DNA from 4 places in the Proteus vulgaris genome. Region 2 is predicted to be linked to each of the others. Evidence: predicted binding sites of a transcription regulator. Region 2 holds the regulator's gene; each other region holds the start of a gene.
The links. Region 2 encodes PurR, which represses purine synthesis genes. Its sites were predicted from a motif close to CANGCAAACGTTTGCNTG; they were not measured.
Positions count from the first base shown of each region.

Region 1: a site for PurR is predicted at 2,425-2,442, ahead of cvpA (colicin V production protein). Genes of this name have one in related genera too.
Region 3: a site for PurR is predicted at 2,598-2,615, ahead of gltS (sodium/glutamate symporter). Genes of this name have one in related genera too.
Region 4: a site for PurR is predicted at 2,990-3,007, ahead of LW139_RS02095 (NCS2 family permease). Genes of this name have one in related genera too.

Region 1 is NZ_CP090064.1:2,796,044-2,800,941, reverse strand. It holds gene accD (acetyl-CoA carboxylase, carboxyltransferase subunit beta) at 1-364, shown strand, start outside; gene folC (bifunctional tetrahydrofolate synthase/dihydrofolate synthase) at 357-1,655, shown strand; gene dedD (cell division protein DedD) at 1,645-2,313, shown strand; gene cvpA (colicin V production protein) at 2,498-2,989, shown strand; gene purF (amidophosphoribosyltransferase) at 3,020-4,537, shown strand; gene LW139_RS13520 (UbiX family flavin prenyltransferase) at 4,657-4,898, shown strand, end outside.
Region 2 is NZ_CP090064.1:1,931,842-1,936,739, forward strand. It holds gene punC (purine nucleoside transporter PunC) at 1-678, opposite strand, end outside; gene punR (DNA-binding transcriptional activator PunR) at 797-1,699, shown strand; gene purR (HTH-type transcriptional repressor PurR) at 1,722-2,747, opposite strand; gene LW139_RS20745 (YnhF family membrane protein) at 3,016-3,099, shown strand; gene sodB (superoxide dismutase [Fe]) at 3,237-3,815, opposite strand; gene LW139_RS09510 (hypothetical protein) at 4,192-4,716, shown strand; gene LW139_RS09515 (hypothetical protein) at 4,746-4,898, shown strand, end outside.
Region 3 is NZ_CP090064.1:4,096,483-4,101,380, forward strand. It holds gene recG (ATP-dependent DNA helicase RecG) at 1-1,062, shown strand, start outside; gene gltS (sodium/glutamate symporter) at 1,211-2,425, opposite strand; gene LW139_RS19380 (uracil-xanthine permease family protein) at 2,667-4,058, shown strand; gene LW139_RS19385 (AsmA family protein) at 4,260-4,898, shown strand, end outside.
Region 4 is NZ_CP090064.1:411,556-416,453, reverse strand. It holds gene LW139_RS02105 (Na+/H+ antiporter) at 1-472, opposite strand, end outside; gene LW139_RS02100 (GNAT family N-acetyltransferase) at 866-1,369, opposite strand; gene LW139_RS02095 (NCS2 family permease) at 1,497-2,843, opposite strand; gene LW139_RS02090 (DUF6392 family protein) at 3,186-3,665, opposite strand; gene LW139_RS02085 (DUF6392 family protein) at 3,827-4,336, opposite strand; gene LW139_RS02080 (DUF6392 family protein) at 4,498-4,898, opposite strand, start outside.

The DNA of each region.
Region 1 (4,898 bases), 860 kb from region 2:
GACTGATCCTACAATGGGCGGTGTTTCTGCAAGTTTAGCCATGTTAGGCGATATTAACGTTGCGGAGCCTAAAGCACTGATTGGTTTTGCAGGCCCACGCGTTATTGAGCAAACTGTACGTGAGAAACTGCCAGCAGGTTTCCAACGTAGTGAGTTTCTGTTAGAAAAAGGGGCGATTGATATGATTGTTCGTCGTCCAGAAATGCGTGATGAGCTGGCTGAATTACTGGCTAAGCTGACTCAATATGATTTAGTCGAAGATGAAGATGAAATTATTGGCGAAGAAATGATTGCTGATGAAATCGAATCTGCTGATAACGAGCCAGAAATTAACATCGAAACGAATAAAAAAGAAGATGTCTAATATCATAACTGCTCCTAAAGCCACATCGCCTCTGTCGGTGTGGCTTTCTTATCTTGAACACTTACATTCAAGCGCCATTGATATGGGGTTAGAACGTGTAGGCGAGGTAGGAAAAATATTAAATGTGTTACGCCCTGCACCTAAAGTCATTACTGTTTCAGGTACAAATGGAAAAGGCACAACCTGTCATATGCTAGAGTCAATCTTGATGGCATCAGGATTGAAAGTCGGCGTTTATAGCTCACCTCATCTTGTTCGCTACACAGAACGTGTACGTATTCAAGGCAAAGAACTTTCCGAAGATGCTTTTTGTGAAGTTTTTGCAGAAATTGAACAAGCTAGAGGCGATATTTCGCTGACCTTTTTTGAATATGGCACTCTGGCTGCGCTGAAGTTATTTCAACAAGCACAACTTGATGTTGTTATTCTTGAAGTAGGATTAGGCGGTCGATTAGATGCGACGAATATCGTTGATGCAGATATTGCTGCTATCACAAGTATTGCACTCGATCATACTGATTGGTTAGGTGCAGATAGAGAGCATATTGGTCACGAGAAAGCCGGTATTTTCCGTGCTAATCACTACGCTGTTGTGGGTGAGCCAGATATGCCTCATTCCATTGCTGAAGTTGCCAATGGAAAACAGGCTAAGCTTTTCCGTCGAGAAACGGATTGGTCTTTTGTTATTGTAGGTGATCATTGGCATTGGCGTTGTGCTGATTGTGAATTTGATGCGTTGCCTATCCCTAATATTCCGCTAGCCAATGCGGCGACAGCGATGGGGGTCATCCGTTGCTTGCTCAAATCTGATGATAAGGTCAGTCAAGCAATAACACAGCAAAGCATTGTTGAAGGAATGTCTCGAGCACAATTACCTGGACGTTTTCAGGTAATTTCACAACATCCTCTAGTTATCTTTGATGTGGCACATAATCCTCATGCAGCAGGATATTTAGCTGAAAAATTATCACAATTACCGCGTAAGTCTGATACCAAAGTGCGTATTGTTGTTGGTATGCTAGGTGATAAAGATATTGCGGGAACATTAGCGTGCTTAATGCCATTGGCGGATAGTTGGTATGTTGCGCCACTTAATGAATTTCGTGGCGCTTCAGCGGATGTACTTGCTCAACATCTTGAAAACCCATCGGTATTTGAGAGTGTAGAGGCGGCATGGAAACAAGCTATGTCCGATGCTAATCCTAATGATATCGTCGTGGTGTGTGGCTCATTTCATACAGTCGCACATGTGATGGAACTTTTGGAAAAGGAGAGTGTGGGTGGCGAGTAAATTTCAAAATCGCTTAGTCGGAGCCGTGGTATTAGTGGCAGTAGGGGTTATTTTTTTACCTGCGTTGCTTGACGGCGATAAGAAATATAACGAAGACCAATTTGCCGCTATTCCTTTAGTACCCAAACCAGGCGATGAACAAGAAATTGAATCTATCGCTCCTATAGAGCAAACAACGACGCCTTCAACACCATCAGAAGGCGCTTCTGAAGCAATGCTTTCTGAAGCAGTCACGGGTGTTGAACAATCTACGGCAACAGCACCACAACCACCAACCGTTGTTCCTGTTACGCCACCAGTACAACCAACGCCGACACCTCCTGTACAGCCAACGCCTGTACCACCGGTGGTCACGCCACCTGTACAACCACCAGCACCACCACCAGCACCACCAGTGCAAGAAACCAAACCACCAAAAGGTGAAGCTTGGGTTGTTCAATTAGGTGCATTGAAAAATGCGGCGAAGGTTGAAGAAATTATTGCGAAAATGCATTTCTCAGGTTACCCGGTGTATACCGTACCCGCGCGTCCTGTTGCTGGTCAAATGACTCGAATTTACATTGGGCCAAGTGCATCTAAGTCAGAATTACAGGCTATTTTGCCTCATTTAAAAGAGCTTACAGGCTTACAAGGTGAGGTAAGGGCATATAAGCCTTAATTTTTCTAAATGAGTCATCTGATGAGCGATGTAACAAAGCGTTAACTTATTGCGGCGATTATGATTTTTCATATCGCCGTAAATTATTTTGAAATTAGTGAAAATTAGCATTACGCAAACGTTTTCGTTTTCTGTTAGAATGCTTCCGTATTAATGCGGAGCATCATTTTTGGATAAAGAATTTATGGTCTGGATAGATTACGCCATCATTGCCATTATTGGTTTTTCCGCATTAGTCAGCCTGATCCGTGGCTTTGTTCGTGAAGCATTATCACTCATCACCTGGGGTTGTGGTTTCTTTGTTGCTAGTCAGTTTTATCCTTATCTTGCCGTCTATTTTACCCGGTTTGAAGATGAACTGGTTCGTAACGGGATTGCAATAGTCACTCTGTTTATTGCGACACTGATTGTTGGTGCTGTTGTGAACTATGTGATTAGCTCTCTTGTTCAACGCACAGGGTTATCAGGTACAGATCGAGTTTTGGGGGTCTGTTTCGGGGCATTAAGAGGCGTGCTGATCGTGTCAGCATTATTGTTTGTTTTAGGGGCATTTACGCCTATGGCAGATAGCGCTGATTGGCAACGTTCTGAACTTATTCCTCAATTCAACCATATTATTAGGTGGTTCTTTGACTACCTGCAAAATGCGTCAAGTTTCGTGTCGGAGAGAATATAACCTCTCCGTCTGGCTGATGAGGATCTATTCATGTGCGGTATTGTCGGTATCGCTGGAGCGAATCCAGTAAACCAATCAATTTATGATGCGTTAACGGTGTTACAACACCGAGGTCAAGATGCAGCTGGCATTGCAACGATAGACGGTAACAACGGTTTCCGTCTTCGCAAAGCTAACGGACTGGTTAAAGATGTGTTTGAAACCCGTCATATGTTGCGTTTAAAAGGTACTATCGGGATAGGGCATGTCCGTTATCCAACAGCGGGTAGTTCTAGTGCATCAGAAGCGCAGCCTTTTTATGTGAATTCACCTTTTGGTATTACGTTGGCGCATAATGGTAATTTAACCAATGCGCATTTATTACGTCGACAATTATTTGAAACAGCGCGTCGCCATATCAATACCACCTCTGATTCTGAAATCTTACTTAATGTATTGGCATATGAATTAGACCGTTTTGACCATTTCCCTCTAGAGCCTGATAATATTTTTGCTGCAGTCGCAGCAATGCATAAAAAATTACGTGGTGCTTATGCTTGCGTTGCGTTGATCATCGGCCATGGTTTATTAGCTTTCCGTGATCCCTTTGGTATTCGTCCTTTAGTTCTCGGTAAACGTACATTAGAAGATGGTCGCCATGAATATATGGTCGCATCTGAAAGTGTTGCATTAGATACTTTAGGCTTTGAGTTCTTGCGTGATGTTGCCCCCGGTGAAGCAGTTTATATCACTGAACAAGGACAACTCTTTACCCGCCAATGTGCTGAAAATCCACAATTAATGCCTTGTCTATTTGAGTATGTTTATTTTGCTCGCCCAGATTCCTTTATTGATAAAATTTCTGTTTACAATGCACGTTTGCGTATGGGGCAAAAATTAGGCGCTAAAATTGCGAAAGAGTGGGAAGATTTGCAGATTGATGTGGTCATTCCTATTCCAGAGACCTCGTGTGATATCGCATTAGAAATCGCTCATATTCTTAATAAACCGTATCGCCAAGGCTTTGTAAAAAATCGCTATGTGGGGCGTACTTTTATTATGCCCGGTCAACAAGAACGTCGTAAGTCAGTAAGACGTAAATTGAATGCAAATCGTGCAGAGTTTCGTGATAAAAATGTTCTGTTGATTGATGATTCTATTGTTCGTGGCACAACGTCAGAGCAAATCGTCGAGTTAGCAAGAGAAGCAGGAGCGAAGAAAGTCTATTTTGCTTCAGCTGCGCCAGAAGTTCGCTTCCCTAATGTGTATGGTATTGATATGCCAAACGCTAATGAGCTTATTGCTCATGGACGTGAAGTGGATGAAATTCGTAAATTAATTGGTGCTGATGGGCTTATCTTCCAAGATCTCTCTGATTTAATTGCCGCTGTACAAGAAGAAAATCCTGATATTAGTCAGTTTGAATGTTCTGTATTTGATGGTGTTTATATAACGAAAGATATCGACCAAGATTATCTAGATTATTTAGAAAATCTTCGTCGTGATGATGAACACAAAATTCGTGATCAAAATGAAATAGAAAACTTGGAAATCTATAACGAAGGTTAGTTTTTCGGTAATATAATGCCCTTATAAAGCGTCGATGCTAGCGTGTTCTGCATCGGCGCTTGTTTTTTGAGGGTTAATCATCATAATGATTTATGTTGATATATATTCTGAGGATTATAATGAAAAAGCTGATAGTTGGGCTAACCGGTGCCAGTGGTGCAATTTACGGTATACGTTTATTAGAAATTCTGAAATCTGTACCGTCAGTTGAAACGCATTTAGTGATTAGCCAAGCTGCTCGCCGTACTATTTCATTAGAAACTGATTATTTACTAAAAGATATCCATGCTTTAGCAGATGTGATTTATGACGATCGCGATATTGGTGCGTCAATTTCTTCAGGATCGTTTCGTGTCAGTGG
Region 2 (4,898 bases):
ACTACAAGAAGCGTAAACTAATACGTTACCTGTATAGAGAGGGGATTTCAGTAATGTCATAAATGACGCAGTAGATTGGTTTGCATCGGAGACTGATTTTTGTTTAATATTTTTCAGCATTAATGTTGGTAACATTAAAACAAGTGTTACTGCCATTAATAGCATAAAAATCATACGCCAGCCGCCGTGATTTAATAGTGATGCACCAATTAAAGGGGCGAGTGCAGGTGATAATGCAACCAGTGGCATAATTAAAGCAAAAACGTGTTGAGCGCGAGATTCATCGAAGCGATCAATAACTAATGCTTGCCAAATAACAGCCGCAGAGCAGACACCAAAAGCTTGTAAGAAGCGCATCGCAAGTAAACCCGTTGCACTTTCAACCCACAACATACCAAGGCAGCCTAAAGAGAAAAGGCTTAATCCAATAAGAAGAATAGGTTTACGACCAACTTTGTCAGAAAGTGGTCCCCAAAGTAACTGAGCAACAGCAAAACCAAATAAAAAGATACTTAAGCTATTACTGATAGCGCTTTCGCTGATAGCAAGTTCACGCTGCATCATACCGAATGCAGGCAAGTACATATCAATTGCTAAGTAACCCAGCATACTCAAACCTGCTAGGTACACCATGAAGCTCATAGGTGTTTTTGATTGTGTGGACGTTTTAGTATTCATTTTATTTTCTATGCTATGTGATGTAGAACATTTTATGTATTGTAACTAAGACTTATTTTACTTGTGAAACGGGAATATTTGGTTAATGCTGTGAAAAATTTTCAAAGGAATAAACTCTATGTGGTCAGAATACTCTTTAGAAGTTGTCGATGCAGTCGCAAGAACAGGAAGTTTTAGCTCCGCTGCTCAAGAATTGCACAGAGTGCCCTCCGCCGTTAGTTATACTGTTCGGCAATTAGAGGAATGGCTCGCCGTTCCTTTATTTGAGCGCCGTCACCGTGATGTAGAATTAACCGATGCGGGTAAAATTTTCATCAAAGAAGCGCGATCTGTTATCAAAAAAATGAATGACACTCGACACCTATGTCAACAGGTTTCCAATGGGTGGCGTGGTCAATTTAGTATAGCAGTTGATGGCATTGTTAAACCCGAAAGAACACAACAACTTATTCTCGATTTTTATCGCCATTTTCCTGATATTGAGTTGTATGTCTACCCAGAAGTGTTTAATGGGGTGTGGGACTCCTTAGTTAATGGTCGTGTTGATTTAGCCATTGGTGCAACAAGAGCGTCACCGATTGGTGAACGTTATAGTTTCAGGGATATGGGTTTTATGCCTTGGCGCTGTGTTTGTCATGTTGATCACCCATTAGCTAAAGCAGAACATCCATTAACCGATGATGAAATGCGACCTTATCCTAGCTTATGTTTAGAGGATACATCACGTAGTTTACCAAAGCGTGACACTTGGGCGTTAAATAACCAACGTAGAATGGTTGTACCAACATGGGATATGGGGCTTGAGTGTTTGTTGGCAGGATTATGTGTAGGAATGGTACCTTGGCATCGTGCTGAGCCATTGATAGCCCAAGGAAAGCTAGTTACTTTAAAACTTGCACAGCCATTGCCAGACAGTCCATGCTGTCTGACGTGGGTTGATAAAAGTGAATCGCCTGCTTTAACGTGGTTGTTAGATTATCTTGGAAATAGCCAAACCTTAAATGAGGAATGGCTTCGCTAGACATCAGATAACTGAATAGGAATTAGCGACGATAGTCGATAAAAGGACCATCAGCAACTGAACGACGCTCAACCAATCGAGGGTGTACTTCGATTGTTTGGGCATCTTCACGTTTGTTAACGATGCGATCAAGCAACATTGATAAGGCCATTTGACCTAAACGTTCTTTGGGCTGGTGGACTGTGGTTAGTGCAGGGGTAAAATAACGTGCATTACGAATATTGTCATAACCTACGATTGAAATATCAAAAGGAACACGTAAACCTAGCTCATCTGCAGCACAGATTGCACCCATTGCCATCACATCACCGCCACAAAAAACTGCAGTAGGGCGTTGTTTTTGATTTAGCATTTGATACATCGCTTTATAACCTGACTCAGGTTCAAAGTCACCTTGTACAATCCACTCATCTTTTACTGTGATTTTGGCTTCTTCCATGGCTTTTAGAAAGCCTTGTAGACGACCACCACCGGTGTTGCGCTCTAATGGTCCAGGAATAATACCGATATCACGATGACCTCGTTCGATAAGATAACGGCCAGCGATATAACCACCATGAAAAGCGTTATCGATAATAGTATCTGTAAAGTCGCCACGGGCCTTACCCCAATCCATGACAACCATGGGAATATTACGATAGCCTTCCAAAAGAGTCAGAAGATGATCGGGATATTCAGAACACATCACTAATAACCCATCAACGCGTTTTTGTGCCAGCATCGCTAAATAGGCTTTTTGTTTATCAAGATTATTATGTGAATTACATAAAATCAGTGTATAGCCTTTGCTATAACAACTGTTTTCAACTGCTTCAATCACTTCAGCAAAGTAAGGAGCTTCACTGGACGTGGCTAACAGGCCAATAGATTTGGTGTGATTGACTTTCAAACTACGCGCAACGGCACTAGGCGAATAATTTAATTCTTTTATAGCGGCCCAAACTGCTGCCCGTGTGTTCTCAGCAACAAAACGTGTTTTGTTGATCACATGAGAAACAGTCGTGGTTGATACGCCTGCGCGTTTTGCCACGTCTTTTATTGTTGCCATGGTGTGGAAAACTCCTGACCTTCATTGGTCTCTTTTATCTAATTTTGTGGTTTAACTGCCAGTATAGTCATACATAGGGCAAACACTGGCAATAATTTAGCGATTAGCTATGAATTTTGTATGATCTAGCTCAAAAGTGAAAGTATTAATCAATGTTATAAATTGTGCACTGGTCGCTATTTTAGCAAATTTTGATATGTGATAATAATTAACCATGACAAGGTTATGGTTAATAACGTGTATTATAATCATATTGAGGGAGATATAGATGGATACGGATCTGAAATTTGGTTTGAGCACAGCAGTAGCAGCGCTTGTTATGATTGTTTTATTTTCAACTATGTTGTTCTAATCACTGCTTTATAAAATATCCGATCAATTGTAATAATAAATTATCGAATATCTGAATATAACAAAGGGCTCAAGGCCCTTTGTTATTATGTCACCAAAAATGAATCACAATCATTCACTTTTGATCACTAAGTTCAATTAAGCTAGGTTAGCTTCAACAAATGACCAGTTAACCAGTGCCCAGAACTCTTCTAAATATTTAACGCGGGCATTACGGTAGTCGATGTAGTAAGCGTGTTCCCATACATCCACAGTTAACAGAGGTTTGTCTGCACCTGAAACTGGCGTTGCCGCATTAGAGGTGTTAACAATGGCAACTGAACCGTCAGCTTTTTTAACTAACCAAGTCCAACCAGAACCGAAGTTTTTAGCGGCTGCATCATTAAATTGCTTTTTAAACTCTTCAAAAGAGCCAAATGCTTTGTTGATAGCATCAGCAATTTTACCTGTTGGTGCGCCACCTGCATTTGGTGCTAAACAGTTCCAGTAGAAAGTGTGGTTCCATACTTGAGCCGCGTTATTGAAGATGCCACCATCAGTAGATTTAATGATTTCTTCTAAAGATTTGCTTTCTAAATCAGTACCTTTAACCAGATTGTTTAAGTTGGTTACATAGGTTTGGTGATGTTTACCATAGTGGAATTCTAATGTTTCTTTAGAGATATGTGGCTCAAGAGCATCTAACGCATAAGGTAATTTTGGTAATTCGAAAGACATTGCGTACTCCTTTATACTATCTATTTCGGGTTTTGTGCCTGAAATCATTTCATCTAAATTGATAAAATGAGGCAAATGAATCACTAATTTGTTGCTATTTTGCTAATTATTTTAACAAAAACCTGCTGAAATAACAGCTAAATATATTTTATCTATAGTTATAAGCCATATAGATTAGTAATACTCATAAGAGTATATCCCTCTTGCTTACACGTAAAGTAGCAAAATCGCATTTATAATGAGATAGGTAAAAATAAAAAAATAACAATTTAATGCTGTTACGATAGCTTAATGAATCAATTAACATTGTGTGGTTCAGGAGAAGTAGTTACAGCTCATATAGGGTAATGAACTTGTTTCTAAAGGAATATACAATATGAAAAAGCTATTTATAGCTATTGGCATGATAGTATTTTTATCTGGTTTTGGTTTTAAAAGTAATGAACCTTTGAAATTAGATTTTGGAAGATCAATTGATGATATTCCTTTTATAAAAAATGGCGTGTGTGAAACAGAGGAAGATATTGTCACTTGTTTTTTTAATAATGAGCCTCCGTTTGAGAAAGACTCTGATAGAAATGCATTAAAATTTTATAAAGGTAAATTAATTGGCGTAGAGCTATCCTATTTTGGTGGCGATGACATTGATTCGGTCTGTGATCTTTTAGCTCAGAAAATGAAAAATATTTATCCTTTAGTTAAAGATAAAAAAGCATTGTTAACAGAGGTAAATAACTGTAAGGAGTTAGAGGTAATCGAATATGAGTCATTAAGTGAGAATAAAATATTTGTATTTTCTGATATAAAGAGTATTGAGGCTAAAGAAGGGGATATAGAAATAATGTATTCACATAAGCCTTATTATTTATACATTTATCGTCGTAGCGATATTGTAGATTAAATTTACGCAAATAGAGTGTAGGAGTTAAAATGAGTTATAATATTGCATTATTTGATTTTCCTATTCCGGATGATTTTGAAAAAGCGTGTGAATACTTCGAAAAATATGAAGATGAAGATATTCAAGAATTAAGCCCATCAATGTTGCGTTTTTATCAAGAAATTTCTTATTTATATCCATGC
Region 3 (4,898 bases), 2.2 Mb from region 2:
TTTGAGCCTTTTGGTATTCAAGTGGGTTGGTTGGCTGGAAAGCAGAAAGGGAAAGCTCGCGAGGCACAGCAAAACGCCATTGCGAATGGTGAAGTTTCTATTATTATTGGAACACATGCGATTTTCCAAGAACAAGTTAAATTTCACTCTCTAGCCTTAGTGATTATTGATGAACAACACCGTTTTGGTGTGCATCAACGCCTTGCCTTATGGAAAAAAGGTGAAGAGCAAGGCTTTCATCCTCATCAATTGGTGATGACAGCAACACCAATTCCGCGAACACTCGCAATGACTGCTTACGCCGATATGGATACCTCTATCATCGACGAATTACCTCCTGGACGGACACCAGTAACCACAGTTGCCATCCCTGATACTCGTCGTAATGATATTATTGAGCGTATTAGGCTCGCCTGTACAGAAGAGAACCGCCAAGCTTATTGGGTCTGTACATTAATTGAAGATTCCGACGTACTTGAAGCACAAGCAGCCCAAGTCATTTATGATGAACTTACACTCGCACTTCCTGAAATTAAAGTCGGGCTTGTACACGGTCGAATGAAACCTACTGAAAAACAAGCTGTTATGGCGGCTTTTAAAGAAAATGAATTACATCTTCTGGTCGCAACAACCGTTATCGAAGTCGGCGTTGATGTGCCTAATGCCAGTTTGATGATTATTGATAACCCAGAACGACTAGGCCTTGCACAGTTACACCAACTACGTGGACGTGTAGGTCGAGGCGCAATCGCCTCCCATTGTGTCTTGTTATATAAAACACCACTCACTCAAACAGCACGTTTGCGATTACAAGTATTAAGAGATAGCAATGATGGCTTTGTGATTGCCCAAAAAGATCTCGAAATTCGTGGCCCTGGTGAGCTTTTAGGTACTAAGCAAACAGGTAATGCGCAATTTAAAGTGGCTGATTTATTACGCGACCAAGGACTGATCCCTGAAGTACAACGTATTGCTCGTTACTTACATCAACATTACCCTAAGCATTCTCAAGCCTTAATCGAACGCTGGCTACCCGCTAAGACTCAATATAGCCAAGCGTAAGATCACTCTTTGCATCGCCTTAGCATGCCGTTAAACGCGATTTAGCATAGTATTGAAATAGAACACCATAAAAAAACACCCCAATGCTGAAAAACAACATTGGGGTGCAATTTAATACAGAGATATTTCTCAAGTTATAACGGTAAAACTATCCCGCTATCGGTGTAAAGAATGGTAGCAGTAGATACAGTTTGATCACTATCGCATTCACAATATCAATAAAGAATGCCCCTACCATTGGTACGACTAAGAACGCAAGATGAGACGGTCCAAAACGATCTGTAACGGCTTGCATATTAGCAATCGCTGTTGGTGTTGCCCCTAAACCAAAACCACAGTGACCTGCCGCTAAAATCGCCGCATCGTAGTTTTTACCCATCACACGGAATGTCACAAAAATAGCGTACAACGCCATAACACCCGCCTGAACACCAAGAATAACCAGCATTGGGATCGCCAGTGAAGCCAGTTCCCATAATTTTAGACTCATTAATGCCATCGCTAAAAATAACGATAAACTCACGTTACCTAAAACTGACACAGCTCTATCAAAAACACGGTAGAACCCAAGCATTGAAAGGCTATTACTTAAAATAACACCAATAAATAGAACGCACACAAAGGTTGGTAGTGAGAATGCCGTGCCTTCTAATAATTGAGAAAGGAATGTACCCGCCATTAAACAGATAGAGATCATCGCAATAGTTTCTAACAATACCATTGAAGTAATCATTCTACCTGTAGTGGGTTTCTCAAACGCCGTTGGCATTTCATGATCATCAGCGCCAAGTCCTGGTGTTGGAATATTCTTGATTAAGTAACGTGCAACTGGGCCACCAATCAATCCACCTAAAACCAAACCAAAGGTTGCACACGCCATTGCGACTTCAGACGCACTCATGAAGCCATAACTTTCAACGAACGTTTTACCCCAAGCAGCCCCTGTACCATGACCACCCGATAATGTAATCGAGCCTGCAAGTAATCCCATCAAAGGATCAAGGCCTAACATTTTCGCCAATGCAATACCGACTGTGTTTTGCACTAGCAACAACCCAACAACAACAAAGATGAAAATAAAAAGTGCTTTTCCTCCCGCTTTTAAGCTCGCGAGGTTCGCGTTTAAACCGATTGTTGCAAAGAAGGCTAGCATTAATGGATCTTTAAGTGAGAGATCAAAACTCACTTCCCAATCCATAAAAGATTTAAATACTAATAAAAGAACTGCAACAAGTAGCCCACCTGCAACAGGTTCTGGGATCGTATACCGTTCTAAAAAAGGAACAGATTTCACTAACTTACGTCCGATCAAGAGAACCAAAGTGGCCGCAACCAGCGTGCCATAAACATCAAGATGATACATTTATGTACCCCGTCTTATTTGTTAATTTTATATAAAAATACTACGACGCTAAGTTCATCCATAAACAACGCCAAAAGCAGGTATCCCCGATTAGAAAAAAAAATGGCGACAAACACAAGTTAAAACATATAAAAATGTGAGCGCCTCTTATGCATTTTGATAACATCATTTTCACGCAAACGATTGCTTTTGTGGCGTAGATCATTAAAATACCGTTTTTGTCGAATAAGAAATTCACACCATGGTTACTTCAGAAAATCAAAAATTGCCTAAAGATAGTGATGTTTCAGTTAAAAAAAATAGCGAGCTTCTTTTTGCTTTAGAAGAAAAACCGCCATTAGCTCAAACGCTTTTTGCCGCTTGCCAACATCTTTTAGCCATGTTTGTCGCAGTTATCACACCTGCGATCCTCATTTGCCAAGCCTTAGGATTACCTGCACACGATACCCAACGCATTATCAGCATGTCTTTATTTGCATCAGGAATTGCCTCTTTAATACAAATTCGTGCATGGGGACCAATTGGTTCAGGATTATTATCGATTCAAGGAACTAGCTTTAACTTTGTTGCTCCTTTAATTATGGGAGGATTAGCACTGAAAAATGGGGGGGCTGATATCCCAACAATGATGGCAGCCCTTTTTGGAACATTAATGGTCGCCTCATTAACAGAAATCGTTCTTTCACGCGTACTTCATTTGGCAAGACGTATCATAACGCCTTTAGTATCTGGTGTGGTCGTGATGATTATTGGTCTCTCATTAATTCAAGTGGGATTAACCTCTATTGGTGGCGGCTATGCTGCTATTGAAAATAATACTTTTGGTTCGCCACAGAACTTATTATTAGCAGGCTCGGTCCTCATTGTTATTATTTTACTGAATCGACAAAAAAATCCTTATTTGCGTGTTGCCTCTTTAGTCATAGCTATGGCTGTGGGTTATATTCTTGCTTGGGCTCTGGATATGTTGCCAACACCAGTAGAGCATCAAGAAACGCCAATGATGACGATCCCTGAACCGTTTTATTATGGGCTATCATTTGATTGGCATCTGCTTATTCCCTTAATGCTCGTGTTTATGATCACCTCACTGGAAACCATTGGCGATATCACAGCCACGTCCGATGTCTCTGAACAACCGGTTAGTGGCCCTGTTTATATGAAACGTATTAAAGGGGGGGTCTTAGCTAATGGGATTAACTCCATGGTATCAGCATTTTTCAATACCTTTCCAAACTCCTGTTTTGGTCAAAATAACGGTGTTATTCAATTAACGGGTGTTGCCAGTCGTTATGTGGGTTATGTTGTGGCGGCCATGTTGGTTGTTTTGGGTTTATTTCCTTTCGTTGCAGAATTTGTACAACAAATTCCTGAGCCTGTATTAGGTGGTGCTACGCTTGTTATGTTCGGCACCATAGCGGCATCAGGTGTACGTATTGTTTCTAAAGAAGCGCTAAATCGCCGAGCAATTATGATCCTGGCGATTTCACTAGCCGTAGGATTAGGGGTTTCCCAACAGCCTCAAATATTGCAGTTTGCTCCTGATTGGCTAAAAACATTGCTATCATCAGGTATTGCTGCTGGTGGATTAACTGCAATTATTTTAAATCTAATTTTCCCTCCAGAAAAATAAACCCTAAAAACGGAACAGCGGAAAAACATAAACGCCATTTTTCTCACTGAGAAATGGCGTTTTATTTTTATCTTATTTATATCGCTTACATTAATAAACAGGTGAAATAACGTAGATTTACCCGATGAATACTTGAGCATCGCTTAGTTTTCAGGCATAACTGTATAATGTTTTGATGGAGTATAAAACAGGAGAAGGGCAATGCGCTGGCTGATGAAAAGTATGGTATCTCTGATACTTATCGTTATTTTATTTATTATTATAATTTACGCTTTTATTCAGACTCAGTGGGGAGCGCAAAAGACAAGTGAATGGCTAACACAATATACTGATTACGATATTCGCTTCTCAGGTATTGAACATGACCTCATGCAGCCCGAACAAGTTATTGTTCATGATCTCTCTGTTAACCCTAAACAAGACAAAACAACTGTCTTCGCAAAATCAGCACAAATTCGATTTAATTGGCAATTTTTTACTGCTCCTTCTCACCTGCAAAAGATTACATTAGAAAATGGCAATATTGAATTTACCAATAAGGCTCCATCAATACCGTTAAGCGCTGATATTCTGCAATTTAAAAATATGATTTTAAACAGTACCAATACGGATTTTACTTTCGAAGCAAACAAAGTGACGGGGGGAATTACACCTTGGGCACCTACATCGGAAGATTTTATTGGAGCTGGCCATTTTCAATTTTCCATTGCTAATGGCGCAATAAATAATAATGAATTCAGTAACTTCATTATTTCTGGTCAATATCAACCAAATAATATTCAAATAGAAAAACTAGGAACGCGTTTACTTAATGGCTCACTCTCATTAAGTGGTCAATAT
Region 4 (4,898 bases), 1.5 Mb from region 2:
AAGCATCATTCATTAATGCTTCACCCTCTAAAATACCCATTATTCGCTTAGGTATTCGTCCTTTACCAACGATGGAAGAAAGTGCTACCGCATCCGTTGGCGAAAGCACCGCCGCTAATGCGAATGCAGAAATCAGAGGGATACTTGGCATCATCCAATAAATTAAATAACCAATACCAACAACAGTTACCATCACTAAAACAAGCACAAGAATAAAAATCTCACGCCCATTTTGAATAAATTCTCGTGTCGGCGTTTTCCAACCATCAACAAACAACAAAGGAGGGATCAATAGGACGAGGAATAATTCAGGATCAAAAGTGACATGTAAACCAAATTGAGGCCATGCCAATAAAGCCCCTATCACAATCTGTATTAATGGTAACGGAACACGAAAGGGAATTAGTTTTGTAATAACCCCCGAAACTGAAACCACCAGTATTAAAATCAAAATAGTAAAGAAAATTTCCATGTTACCCTTACATGCCTATTTTTATCCCAAAAACTTGTTATCTTTTCCTTAAAAAAGAAAACCCTACTGAATGATAAAAAAACACACCCTGCAAAAATTTATGCGCCATGCCTTTCTTTACCTTTCCTTATTTTAAACAGATCCCACACAGACTCATGTGTAATTATTTAAAATTAAGATTAATCGTATCTAACGCTACAAATTGCGCACTTCTCATTACTCTTTATTTATTAACGGCATTAAACATCGAAAGCATACGTTTTTATTTCTCTTTTTCCGTCTAAACGATGTAATTACTCGTATACAAACGTAAAACATTAAGAAATTAAATAAAAATAACAAATAAAAGACAATATCGATTAATTTTTAGAGCAATGTCGCTTATTCACATGATTATTCAATCGTTCTTAACATCGACATCATGACGACATCACAATACTTTCCATCTCTAAACGCCGCTTTACGGCGTATACCTTCAACTTCAAAGCCTAATTTTTTATATAAATGTAAGCCTTTTTCATTATCTGAATACACTTCCAACTCTAAACGCGTTGCGGCTAACCAATTGAATGCATAATCAATTGCTGTATTGATAAGTAACTTACCGACACCTTTTCCAGAATACTCTGCACCAACACCAATACCGAAACTGACAATGTGGCGACGACGAGGATGATTATCAATTATCAGAGCTAAATGCCCCGCAACTTGACCATCAATAGTTGCTACAAAATTAGGAATATTTTGTTCTGCAAATTCGAGTAATCTTTTTTTCCACATCGTCACAGAAGGGTAAGGAAATTGGCAAGTACAAATATATAAATCAGGATGAGTATATAACTGTTGAATTGCGGTTGCGTCGTCTGGCTCGCCATGGCGTATTTTTATTTCTTGCATATATTCTACCAATTATTTAAAAACTAAGCTTAATTTCGACAATAGCGAATTAAAGTAGATAAATAAATAGCAAAAAAGCGGAATATAGATATATTCCGCTTTTTGTCTTTAAAACCGATGATTCGAATTAAATCGCCCACTCGCCCGCATAAAATGCCACTAAAGCAATAGTAATTAATACTGTACCAATATTGAGTTTACGCCACTCGCCAGCAAATACTCGACCAATCACTAAACAGCCAAAACCTAACATAATGCCTGTAACGATATTGCATGTTAAAACAATAAATACAGCACACACCATGCCAGACATAGCATCAACAAAATCACTGAAATCTAATTTAGTGACATTACCTAGCATCAATAAACCTACATACATTAACGCAGGTGCCGTTGCATAAGCTGGAACTAAATAAGAGAGAGGCGATAAGAAAAGGATCAGTAAAAATAAAATACCCACCACTGTTGCGGTTAATCCTGTTTTACCACCAGCGGCGGTTCCTGCGGCTGATTCAACATAAACTGCAGCTGGGGCTGCACCAATCACACCCGCAAAAATACTACTGACGGAGTCAGAAGTTAGTGCTTTTCCGCCATTAATAATTTGTCCGCGTTTATCTAATAAATTGGCTTGCCCTGCCACCGCACGGATAGTTCCAGTTGCATCAAAAATCGCAGTCATTACTAATGCAAGTACACTTGGTAAAACTAAAGGTTGTAATGCTCCTTTAATATCCATTGCGAATAATAAAGAAAGCCCTTCTTCACCTAATTGAGGCATTTTAAAAACACCTTGGTATTTTACATTAGGATCGAAAATCAGACCAATAATCGAAATGGCAACAATCACTAATAGCACGCCACCCGGTACTTTACGCTTTTCTAATCCGAAAATAGCGGCTAATCCAGCAAGTGACATCAGAACAGAAAATGAAGTGAATTTCCCCATTGCAACAGGTAAACCATCAAATGGGTTTTTCACCACTAATCCAACACTGTTTGCTGCGATTAAAAGTAGAAATAGCCCTATCCCTATTCCTGCGCCATGAGCAATACCTGTCGGAATATTTTTTAATATCCAAGTGCGAATGCCAGTTAATGAGAATACGGTGAATAAACACCCCATTAAAAACACAGCACCTAAAGCAACAGGTACAGAGATGTTTTGTCCTAAGACCAAGCTGAAAGCGGTAAATGCTGTTAATGAAATAGCACAACCAATTGCCATAGGAAGATTTGCCCACAATCCCATTAGAAGAGAGCCCAATCCCGCGACTAAACAGGTTGCGATAAAAACCGCTGTATGTGGAAAACCGGCTTGCCCTAACATGCTAGGAACAACAATCACGGAATACACCATCGCCAAAAATGTCGTCAAACCGGCGATCATTTCTTTGCGAACAGTTGTACCGCGAGCTGTAAGTTTAAAATAGCTATCCAGTTTACCTGTGGTTGCTGATTGATTAGCAGACATTACATTCCTCTGACATAAAAACGGTTCACTCTCCAAAAAACGAAAACGATTACGTATCAATTAAAATAACCTCTTACCGATAAAAATCTTAAGAGGGAGTCAAAAGCAAACGTTTGGTTTTTCGTGTGGATTAAGTGAGAGAATTTGACGCAAACGATTATCTGGTGCTTTTAGGGTAAGAATCAAGCGAAAAAATACATTTTTAATAAAAATGTCATAAAAAGATAATTTAAAGTCAGAAAAAAAGAAAAAGAGGAAAAGAAGGGTGTCGTTACCACTTTTTAGTTCGCTAACTAACTCGCCCGTTTAACATAAAAGGGATTATTTGTAGTGATCGGTTTTCTACCTTTCTTCTAATAATTCAAATCCTATTTTTTTAACAAAATTTTTCAGGGTAGGATGAAAACTTGCTATTAAAGCAACTTTTTGATTTGAGTTTGTCTTCTCTTTTAATATAAACACTTCTGTCTTACCATAGAGAGTCCCTAAGATAATTCTTTCCAGTGTTCTCCTAATCGGATTGCCAATATGTTGATAAAGCCATTGGTCAGTCATAACCTGTTCTAACCCAAACGGGATTTTATTGGGGAATACCCAGCCATTTTTCATATCATCGGGGATTAATGTCAGTGACATTTGAGCAAGTTTTTTTGATGGATTTTCAAAAGCTAAAAAAACATACTCTTTACTCATTCGTAATATTAAAACATCATCACCCGAATTACCTTGCGGTTTAGTTTTATAAGGAATTAACCCATCATCATAAAGTTCATCATAGGTATCCCCTAATCGCCGTACTAAGGCTTCAATATTCACACTCATTGGTATAATCCTCTCGCTCTATTTAATCGGTGTATTTCTGCTAAAACGTTATCCAATTATGTTTGATAGGGTAATCATGCCTTAAAATCGTTTTGAAGGACGTGAGTATGGATAAACAGGCGGTTTTCGCCAACTAACTCGCCCGTTTAACATAAAAGGGATTAGCTGTAATGATCGGGCTTCCAACGAGCTTCTAAATCCTCTAATAATTCAAATGTTGTTTCTTGAACAAAATTTTTCATAGTAGGGTGAAAGCTCGCTATTAAAACTATTTTTTGATTTGAGTGAGTCCTCTCTTTTAATATGAACACTTCTGCCTTGCCATAGGGAATCCCTAAGATAATATTTTCAGGGGCTTGCCTAATTGGGTTACCCATATGCTGATAAAGCCATTGGTCTGTCATAACCTGTTCTAGCCCAAAGGGGATTTTATTGGGAAATACCCAGCCATTTTTCATATTATCGGGAATTAATGTCAGTGTAATTTGAGAGAGTTTTTTCGAGGGATTTTTAAAAGCTAAAAAAACATATTCTTTGCTCATCCGTAACTTTAAAGAATTATCACCTGAATTACCTTCCGGTTTGGTTTTATAGGGAATAAGCCCATCATCATAAAGCTCATTATAGGTATCCCCTAATCGCCACACTAAGGCTTCAATATTTACACTCATTGATATAATCCTCTTGCTCTATTTAATCGGTGTATTTCTGCCAAGATTTCATCCAATTATATTTGATAGGGTGATCATGCCTTAAAATCGTTTTGAACGACGTGAGTATGGATAAACGGACGACTTTAACTAACTCACTCGCCCGTTTAACATAAAAGGGATTATTTGTAGTGATCTGGCTTCCAACGCGCTTCTAAATCTTCTAATAGTTCAAATGTAATTTTTTTAGCAAAGCCTTTCATTTCAGGGTGATAGTTAACCAAAAGAGAGACTTTTTGATTTGAGTGAGTCCTCTCTTTTAATATAAAGACTTCTGATTTACCAAGAAAATTATTCAGTACTGTTTTTTCAGGAGCTCGCCTAATTGGATTACCCATATGCTGATAAAGCCATTGGTCTGTCATAACCTGTTCTAGCCCAAAGGGGATTTTATTGGGAAATACCCAGCCATTTTTCATATTATCGGGAATTAATGTCAGTGTAATTTGCTCTAATTTTTTTGATGGATTTTTAAAGGATAAAAAAACATATTCTTTGGACATTCTGAGAGTCACTTCATCAT